3 regions of the Cohnella candida genome follow, and region 2 is predicted to be linked to each of the others. Evidence: riboswitches for the same ligand, from Rfam matches in the RefSeq annotation. Region 2 holds a riboswitch; each other region holds the start of a gene.
The links. Region 2 has a riboswitch for cyclic di-AMP ahead of EAV92_RS20235 (C40 family peptidase). Riboswitches for the same ligand answer to the same signal wherever they lie in the genome.

Region 1: linked by a shared signal. The riboswitch ahead of EAV92_RS01635 (3D domain-containing protein) and the one ahead of EAV92_RS20235 (C40 family peptidase) in region 2 are both predicted to bind cyclic di-AMP.
Region 3: linked by a shared signal. The riboswitch ahead of EAV92_RS12895 (KamA family radical SAM protein) and the one ahead of EAV92_RS20235 (C40 family peptidase) in region 2 are both predicted to bind cyclic di-AMP.

The regions. Positions count from the first base shown of each region.
Region 1 is NZ_CP033433.1:334,785-338,054, forward strand. Features, by position in the region: gene EAV92_RS01625 (ArsB/NhaD family transporter) at 1-146, shown strand, start outside; gene EAV92_RS01630 (polysaccharide deacetylase family protein) at 233-1,024, shown strand; gene EAV92_RS01635 (3D domain-containing protein) at 1,091-1,741, opposite strand; cyclic di-AMP (ydaO/yuaA leader) riboswitch at 1,749-1,930, opposite strand; gene EAV92_RS01640 (LysR family transcriptional regulator) at 2,035-2,955, opposite strand; gene EAV92_RS01645 (succinate dehydrogenase cytochrome b558 subunit) at 3,146-3,270, shown strand, end outside.
Region 2 is NZ_CP033433.1:4,376,663-4,379,932, forward strand. Features, by position in the region: gene EAV92_RS20225 (ABC transporter substrate-binding protein) at 1-120, opposite strand, end outside; gene EAV92_RS20230 (TFIIB-type zinc ribbon-containing protein) at 320-658, shown strand; gene EAV92_RS20235 (C40 family peptidase) at 725-1,231, opposite strand; cyclic di-AMP (ydaO/yuaA leader) riboswitch at 1,237-1,373, opposite strand; gene EAV92_RS20240 (hypothetical protein) at 1,613-2,428, opposite strand; gene EAV92_RS20245 (M1 family metallopeptidase) at 2,441-3,270, opposite strand, start outside.
Region 3 is NZ_CP033433.1:2,768,589-2,771,858, reverse strand. Features, by position in the region: gene EAV92_RS12905 (GntR family transcriptional regulator) at 98-733, shown strand; gene EAV92_RS12900 (TIR domain-containing protein) at 918-1,349, shown strand; cyclic di-AMP (ydaO/yuaA leader) riboswitch at 1,468-1,610, shown strand; gene EAV92_RS12895 (KamA family radical SAM protein) at 1,726-2,895, shown strand; gene EAV92_RS12890 (ATP-binding protein) at 2,909-3,270, opposite strand, start outside.

The DNA of each region.
Region 1 (3,270 bases), 1.2 Mb from region 2:
CCAGCGCGAATCTTATCGCGGCAGGTCTGTCGGCCAAGGAAGGCCATCCGATCCGGTTCCTCGAATACATGAAAATCGGCTTCCCGCTCATGTTGCTTTCCGTCGTGCTTGCCAGCGCTTATGTCTATTTGCGTTACCTCGTCTAACAATCTCCCCAGCGGTGAATGATTCTTTTCGTTTCCGCCGACCCTAAGGAAAGAACCGGAAAAGGCGTCGGAGAGGAGGGCCGCGATTGGATAGGTACCGTTGCATACGGAGGGTGGCGGCGCTTCTCTGCGCGTGCGTGCTTGTTGCGGCGATGGCCCGTTCCGAAGCTTTCGCCGAGCAGGGAAGCGGGAAGCCGAAAAAAATGCCTTGGGCGGAAATGCAAAAGCGCTACAAAGGCGTGTTCGTGCTGTCCGCTCCCCGCGAAGTTAGGAAAGTCGCGCTCACGTTTGACGACGTTCCGGATCCCCGTTATACGCCGTACGTGCTGGACGTTTTGAAAAGGAAGGGCGTTCACGCGACTTTCTTCGTGGTGGGGACAAGAGCGGGCAAACATCCGAACCTCGTGCGGCGGATCCACCGGGAAGGGCACGCCGTCGGCAACCATTCGTATTCTCATCCCGACTTTTCCAAGACTCCTCTGCTTAAAGCCCAAGAACAGATCCGCAGGACCGAGGATCGCCTGCAGTGGCTGCTCGGCTTCCGGCCGCGGCTGTTCCGTCCGCCGTACGGGGAAATCCTGCCGAAGCAGTTGGAATGGGCAAAAACCGCCGGCTATACCGTCGTCAACTGGGACGTGGATTCTTCCGATTGGCGCCAGCTCAAGTCGGGCGAAGTGTTCCGGAACGTGACGACGGCGGTGCGCCCGGGTTCCGTAATCCTGATGCACGCTGGAGGCGGGGAGGGCCAGAACCTCTCGGGCACGGTAGAAGCGCTTCCGAGGATCATCGATTGGCTGCGGAAGCACGATTACGAACCGGTCACGCTGCCGGAACTGATTGGAGTACCCGAGAAACGCGGAACGATTCCGCTTCCCTGAAACGTCGAAAAGCTCCCCTGATGGGGAGCTTTTCGCGTTTTCGTTCTCGTATTCGGCTCGGTTTCCTTACTTCAAAATGTACACTTTCACGCTCTGGAAACCGAAGCCCGAAACGAACGAGCGGGAGCCCGGAATGAAGATGTCGATCCGTTTCCCTTTGATCGCGCTGCCGGAATCGGTCGCGGTCGCGATCAAGCCGCCTTTGGGCAGGCCGTTGAAATCGTAGCCGGTGATGTACACCTTCGTGCCGAAAGGAATGACTTTCGGGTCGACGGCGATCGTGCCGAGCTTCAGCGGGTTGCCGAAATAGTCGACCGGACCCCAGCCGTTCTCTTCAGGAGCGTCGGAATAAGCCGTCGCTTTGATATCGAGCACCTTGGAGAACTCCAGCGATTGCCCGGCCATCGTCGTGACCGTTTTCCCGTCATTCGCGGACGGTTTGGCGGAAGCCGCTTTCGAAGATGCCGCTTTCACGGTTCCCGTAGGAATGTTCATCTTCAGTCCGTCGTAGATGTTGAGCGGATCCACGTTCGGATTCGCGCTCATCAGCCTCTGCACGGAGATGTCGAATTTCTTGGACAGCAGCCAGAACGTGTCCCCGTCGTGCGCCGTGTAAGAAGCGGTGGCCGCGTGGGCCGTCAGCCCGGGGAGAAGCAACGCGCCTCCAAGAAACAATGCGGCGGTACGGATGCCCGCCTTTTTCCAATGACCATTCAACAACGGTAAATCCTCCTTGTGCGGCCGGCGAGGTTAGCTGTCGGGTTCGGGCTGGGAGTACAACCCTACGCGCGGTCATGCGCGACTCACCCCAAGCGCGGCGTTGCCGCGCGGTGTTTCATGTCCCCCGCACTCATGATCGGGAGTTTGCGAAGCAAACTCTCCATTCGAGTTTTGGCCTTGTTTTGTTAATCGGCAAGCAGGGTAATGACCTTGCTTCCTTGGCAAAGAGAATACCATATCCCCCCTGCCCGTCCTAGCGGTAGTTGTTCCCAAAGCGCCGGAAACCCCCGTCACGACAGCTCTTTCGGCAGATGGGCGCCGCGCGCAAAAAAAGCAGACGTTTCCTCGATGAGAAAACGGATGGAAGGCGTCAGCCAGGCCGGATCCCCGTGTACGAGGGAGGTCGTCCGCTTGGTCTGCTCGAGGTTGCGGACCCGCACGACATACAGATCGTTATCCTCCAGCAGCTGCCTGCGCAGATAGGATTTCGGAAGCAGCGTGCCAGCCCGCGAAGCGGATAGAAGGCGGACGATCGCCTCGAACGAATCGATTTCCATCCGGACGTCCGGCTTCACGCCGTGGCGGCGGAGCAGCTCGTCCGTCAGCGTCCGATACCAGGTCCCCGGGGCGAAGAGGATCATCGGCAGTCCGTTCAGGTCCGCCATCTCGAGCTGCGTTTTTTCCAATATAAAATGGGTTCGCGGCAGCACGAGCATGAGATGATCGTCAAATAAGGGTAAACTGGTAATGGCGGGATCGTCGGCGACCGCGGAAGCGACCAGTCCGAAATCGACCTTGCGTTCCTTAACCAGCGTGGCGATCTCATGGGACTTGCCCGTGACCGCCTTGATTTCCAGACTCGGATGCTTCTCCGTCATCGCCGTGATGAGGTCGGGCAGCGTCGTTTGCAGGGTGGTGAGACTGGCGCCGATCGTGACGATTTGGGCTTCGTCCGTTTTGAAGGCATTCAGCTTCTGAAGGTACGAACCGTGAAACCTGCGGAGCTCCAGCGCGAACTCGTAGGTGAGCTGGCCGGCGGCCGTGAGCTCAAGCCTTTTGCCGATCCGGCGGAACAGCTCCACACCCAGCTCGGCCTCCAGCCGCGAGATGCGCCGGGACAGGGCGGGCTGAGAGACGTTGAGCCTCTCGGCGGCTTTGTTGAGGCTAGTATGCTCTACGACGGTGGCAAACAATCGCATATCCTCCAGCATGCGGATCGACCAACCTTTCCTATATGCAATATGGTTATAAGGTTTTATAAAAAATAAGCAGTTCCATTATAAGCGAAAATAGAGTAACCTTAAATGCGGTGACAACTCGGTGACGGAATTTGGAACGATTTGCGTATGCCCAATATCCGACCTTCAACCGAACGGACTCGAAAGGAGATTCAACTACGACATGAGTGGAAATTCGTACTTACCCCGTAAGCTGCATTCTTTATTGGGGGTCATTCCGCTGGGACTGTTCTTTATCGAGCATGCCCTGACGAACTACTCGGCCTTCGAAGGCGGGCAACAGGGATT
Region 2 (3,270 bases):
CTTCAGCGTGACGGGTTCCGCGCGCTTCTCGGCGCCGGCGTCTCCGAAGCTGCAGCCGGCCAACAGGCTTGCCGTCAACGCGAACGGAAAGACGTAACGGGTCCAACGGTAGCGATTCAATTTCCCCACTCCTCCCATTTCTTTTCCTTGTTTCTCTATGATTCGACTCTATTATCTTCCAAGTGGAATCCATTTCCTAGGGAAATAAGGAAATGTTATGAGATTTTAGGGAAAATTTAGGGAGGGGGAGCGCGGAACCGCATGGCCGTTCGGCCGTATGGAATGAGGGCAAACCTGAATTTAAAGGAGGTTGAAGAGCATGAATTGCCCGGTATGCGACAATTCGCGCCTGAGAGAGGTTGAGAAGAACGGCATCCTGATCGACGTCTGCCCGACATGCAAAGGGGTTTGGCTGGATCGGGGGGAATTGGAGAAGCTGATGACGGACGTGCGCGAGGTGCGTCAGGATTACAACGAGTGGTATTATGCGGACTCGGACCGCCGGAACGATCCGTCCCAATATCCGCCGCAACAGCAGCCGCCTTATCCGCAGCAGCAAAGCCGCCAACCGTATTACGGGAGCCACCCGCAGGGACATCCGAAACACTACAAAAAGAAAAAGAGCGTACTGGACGTTTTCGGAGACTTGTTTGACTGATTCCGCGCGGTGGTAATAAAAAACGAAGACCCGCTTGAGCGGGCCTTCGTCCTCGGTTCAGCCAAGTCATCCAGCGGCGGATTCGTCGTCCGCTCCCGCGGCGACGTCCGGATCGGTGGCGACTTCCTGATAAGTGTCGGTATCCATCACGCGGCGTGCTCCGATGTAGCGTTTCACGTAGTAATCCGCCGACAAAGAGTCGATCGTTACCCCGCGGGTAAAGGAAGCGTGGGCGAATTTGCCGTCGCCAACGTAGATTCCTACGTGCGAAACACCATGACCGCTCGTGTTGAAGAATACCAGGTCGCCCGCGCGAAGATCGGCGCGAGCCACTTTTTTGCCGCGTTGGAACTGTTCCTTCGAGCTGCGCGGAAGCGTGATCCCGAGCTTCTTGAAGACGTATCCGGTAAATCCGGAGCAGTCGAATCCGCCCGTGGTCGTTCCTCCGTAGTCGTAATCGACGCCGATCACTTTGCCGATCGTGTCGTCCAGCTTGGAGTCAGCAAACGCGCTTCCGACTTGGAAGGCAAGCAAAAAAGCAAGAGAAAGCAGCAAAACGGAAACTTTACGCAAGACTGGGTGTCCCCTTCCGATGCCTACGAGGTTAGCTGGAGGGTTCGGTTGAAGGTTCCCTATGGCCACTGTGTTGCGAGGCCAATTCACCCGTAATGGTTCCCCCGTTTCCCGGTGCACGGGAATTCGGCAATTTTTTCACACAGCCCTAAATATTCGCTTTTTGCGGCGGACTTCCTGCTCCCCAAGGATTAGAATTCCTTAATCTTTGCCTCCCAATCGACTCTTTGAACCTCCTTTCAAGGCGGTTTTTTAGTTGCCCGTAAAACGCGCAACCCCCGCCCGCAAGCGCCGGAGCGGCTTACGGACGGGGATTTCCCGGGCAGGAATTGTCGAATGACGACCGGGACTTCGGGCATGAGACGGACGGAAAAAACAGGCTTACTCGTTTCCCCTCCAGACCGCGAATTGGGAGGCGGCGGTCCAGAGGGACAGCAGGGTGCGCACGAAGTGGAAAGCTTGGTGAAGCGCCACGGCGATAAAACCCGACCAGAGGAGAGAGACGGACGACACGGCTGCGGATGCGGCGGCGCCGATGCCGGCCATCGCCAGCGAGACGGCCAGAAGCGGCAACGCCCGGGACAGGGCTTGCATCAGTGCTTTGCCGAAGCCTTCGCGGCTGACGGCGCCGAATTGAAGGCATTGGAACAGCACGTGGACGACGAAGCCCCAGATGAGCCATCCCGCCGCATAGGGTAGCAGCTCCCGGATCCAGCTTCCGGGAGAGCCGGCGCTGAAGAACCGGTCCTTGGCCATCGGCAGCAGCCAGACGGCGGGAAGCAGCGCGAGGGCGTTCTCCAGCCAGTAGAGCAGCACGACCGGTTTCCACGCTTGCCGGATGCCGGCGAGCATGCGGGTGCCGCTCTTCTCTTCTTCCGAATGGCGGAAGGAGTAATAGAGGCCGGCGTTGATCAAGGGAGAGACGATCATCCGGAACAGCAGCAAGCCTGCCAGCAGCCAGAGAAGCGGGTCGAGCAAATCGGTCCGAAGCAGCCGGAATTCCGCTTCGATCAGGAACAGCGGAATCGCGTTCGCGTTCGGGTGAAGGTCGGGATACCGCGCGAGCACGGGCGTCACCACGGAGTCTACCAGCCGGAACAGGAAGAATCCCCACAATAAGCGATACAGAAATAAGAGAACCCCTACATACTTATGCCGGACCGTCATGTCCCATCCCTTGCCGAGCCATCTTCTCATGCGGCGCTCACCTCACCATGCGAATGTGCTGAAGAAGCTTTCCAGCGCCTGGGCGACGCCGGTCGTCCATTTGACCCGTTCCTTGGAGGGGACTTCCGCCTTCAGGAAGTTGTTGTAGCGCCGGTTGTCCAGGACGACCGACAGGTTCGGGTCCACGGCCGCATAGAGCAGCGGGGATGCCGAATCGAGCTGCAATTGGGTCTGGTTCTGCGCTCCGTCCCACTGTCTGCGTTCCGTCCGGCCGTCCGCGTAGCCAAGCGCGAGAGTGACCGGCTGCGGGCTGCCTCCTTTGCGCTTGAGCGTCACCAAGGTGCGATAGCCGCCCTGCTCGGTTTTGTGGGAATCGATCGATTCGATGGAGAAGTCGGCCGTCTCCCCGCGGTACACGTAAGCGCCGAAGAAATCGTTCCATTTGAGCTTCGTCACGTTTTCGGCCACCTTTTGAAAATCCGCCGTGGACGGGTGTTTGAACCGGTATTTCTGGAAATAGGCGCGCAGGATTTTGTTCATCGTCTTCTCTCCGACCTGCCGCTCCATGGCCGTCAGCACGAGTTTGGCCCGCAGGTACACGTTATCCGCGTAGCCGTCCGGTTTGCCGTAGTGCCAGGCGAACTGGTGCAGCGGTTCGGGATCGGTGAGGTAGCTTCCTTCCACGGCCGTGTTCGGCGAAACGCCGTAAATGGCGGACATCAGCTTGTCTTCGGAGTAGGAGGTGAAGCCCTCATCCAGCCAAGCCTCTTCGAACTCGTTGGAGGCAGCCATGCCGTACCAATATTGGTGCGCGATTTCGTGAACGAGGGTCCGCTCCAGCTCGTAACCCGGACTGGCGCTCTTGGCGGCTG
Region 3 (3,270 bases), 1.6 Mb from region 2:
TAGGCAAGACCCGTTTACATAAACGTTGAAAAGCCGTATGCTTGGGCTATTATGGGAATGTCGTCACTCGTCGAGAATAAGGGGAAGAGACAGCCAAATGGCAGACACCACGGAAACGGCCGGTTATAAATCGATCGCGCTCGATCTCGCTCACCGGATCGTCAGCGGAGAATTTCCGGTCGGCAGCAAAATTTCGGGAAGATCCCTGCTCGCGGGGCAGTATCACGTTTCTCCAGAGACGATTCGCAAAGCGATCGGCCTGCTCAAGGACGAGAATATCGTTTCCGTCTCCCAAGGGAAGGAAAACGTCGTTCTTTCGGAACAGAAAGCAAGCGAGTACGTTACGAAAAACCATTACCTGAAATCCGTGTATTCCCTGAAGCAGGATCTGCAGCTGCTTCTTCGGCAAAAGAGAGAGATTGACCGGAAATTCGATTCCCTGCTGTCCGAGATCATTGAAGCCTCGGATCGCCTTCAGAATCTGAAGCCTTATCATCCCGTCGAAATCGAGGTCCGTGAGTCCTCCCACACCGTGGGCAAGACGATCGCCGATTTGCAATTCTGGCAAAACACGGGGGCGACCATTATCGCCTTGCGACGGGGAACGGGCGTATCGATCTCGCCCGGACCCCATGTCGTGATCCGGGAAAGCGACGTGCTGGTCGTCGTCGGGGACGAAAAAACGTATCAAAAAACCGAGCAGTTCATCAACCAACCGCGCAAGGAAGCTTGACCTCGTTCCTCTAAAGCACGAACCGCCCGTGGGGCGGTTTTTTATTGCATTGTTTTACAAACAACTTTTAAACGGTTAATAGGTTGTCAGTGTGGTTCGGTTTTGATATCATGAGGGTAGTTGAGCCTGTTCACGAGGGCTCTTCTTTGTTTTACAAGCCATATCCGCGAGGTGTAGCGAGGCCGTGTCAAACGATCGGGAACGGGAACGCACCTATAAACTGTATTTAAGCCATACCTGGAATCATAATCATTCCGTTCGGGAACTCAAATCTTTTATGGACGCCGAGGAGGCGTTCCGGTATCAGTCGTATTCCATCTCTCCTCATCATCCGGTTCATGCTGCGATGGAAGAACGGAAACTGTACGAGTTGATCAAAAGCAAAATGAAATTTTGCGATGCCGTGATTTTGCTGTGCGGCGTTTATCCGTCTTACAGTCGATGGATCAACAAAGAGCTGATCGCCTGTAAAGAGGAGCTTCGCAAACCGTTGATTGCGGTCGAACGCTACGGCTCGGCGAAAACCTCGCTGCTGGTCAAAGAAAACGCGGATCTTATCGTGGACTGGAATGCCGAAGCGATCACCGGCGCCATTCGGAAACTGGTCGAACCTTGATGGGATCCAACGGGCGAGGAAGAAAATTTTTACAAACAACTTCAATATAAAAATGAGTTGTCAGATTGGAAAGTCTTTGTTATAGTGGAAATAATTCGGTTGTCAACTTTCTCAACTCCATATTGAACAGCTTAGTTTCCGGCAAGAGCCGGGAAGCGGGGGAACCAATTTTTTGGGGCGAATCGGTCCGCGTTCAGGACCGTAGGGAACCATCTATCCCGAGTCCGTCAGCTAACCTCGTCAGCTTTGGATGGGTCAGGCATCTTCAGGCGCGGCTTCACCGCGTCTGTCTTTCGACCCGTACAGCGGGTCTTTTTCATTTGCCGAGGACCCTTCAAATAAAGGCAATCCACCCTATTTTGAAGGAGGGAGTCGTATGGCGAAGCCCAAGTATATCACCGATCTGGCCAGAATCCGGCAAATCCCGGAGCATGAAAGAGAGCTGCTGAAGCGAATAACGGACAAATTCGTTTTCCGGGTGAACGATTATTATTTGGATTTGATCGATTGGGAGGATCCGTCGGACCCGATTCGCAAATTGGTGATTCCAAATGCGGACGAACTGAGCGAATACGGCAGATGGGATGCTTCGGACGAGGATACGAATTACGTCGTACCGGGCTGCCAGCATAAATACCGTTCCACGGCGTTGCTGATCGTGTCGGAAGTATGCGGGGCTTATTGCCGGTACTGCTTCCGAAAAAGGCTGTTTCGCAACGATGTGAACGAGGCTGTGACGGACGTGGAGCCGGGGCTGAAGTATATCGCGGAACACCCGGAGATCAGCAATGTCCTGCTGACGGGCGGAGACAGCTTGATTCTGGGGACGCCGAAGCTGAAGGCGATCTTCGAGAGGCTGAGGGAGATCGAGCACGTGAAGATCATCCGGCTCGGGTCCAAGCTGCCGGTTTTCAATCCGATGCGGATTTACGAGGACGAGGAGCTGCTCGAGACGATCCGTGTTCATTCCACGCCGGAGAAGCGGATTTACGTCATGGCGCATATTAACCATCCGAGAGAAATCACGAAGGAGGCGGTTCGGGGTTTCGACGCGCTTCATCGGGCCGGTGCCATCGTCGTGAACCAAACTCCCGTGCTGAGAGGAATTAACGACGATCCGCGCGTGTTGGGGGAACTGCTTGACCGGTTGTCGTGGGCGGGCGTTACGCCGTACTATTTTTTCGTGAATCGCCCTGTCGCCGGCAATCGGGCGTTCGTCCTTCCGCTGGCGGAAGTGTATGAGATCGTGGAGAAAGCGAAGTCGTACACTTCCGGATTGGGCAAGCGCGTCCGGCTGTCGATGAGCCATACATCGGGAAAAATCGAAATCCTGGCCATCGAGGGCGGCAAAGCGTATTTAAAATATCACCAATCCCGCGACGGAGAGTACGGCAAGTTCATGGTGCTCGATTGCCCTCCCGAAGCCGCATGGTTCGACGACCTGCCGGGGAACGAACGTTACTGGAAGAAGCCGGTTAAACGCACGGAAGCGGTCGTCTCGGTGAACGCACTGCCGGAATTTCCTCCTCGCAAACAGACGGTTTAGCCGGCAGCGAAGCTTAACGACCGATCAGGGAAATCCCCTGATCGGTTTTTTGCGTATTGTCATCCGCATCCGCCTGAACGGGCATCTCGGTGAGTAGAGGCAATTTGACCGTAAATGAGGAGCCTTGGTCCAGTACGCTTCGAGCGTCCAGCGATCCGCCGTGGTCTTGAATGATTTTTTTGCAGATCGAGAGTCCGAGCCCCGTGCCGCTTTCCTTCGTCGTGAAGAACGGCGTAAAAATCTTTTCCATCTGTTCCTGCGTCATGCCGCTGCCCGTATCTTCGATCTCGATGAAACAATGCTTCGTGTCGCCGCGCAGCCGGATATGAACCGAACCCGATTCCTTCATGGCTTCGAAGGAGTTGCGGATCAAGT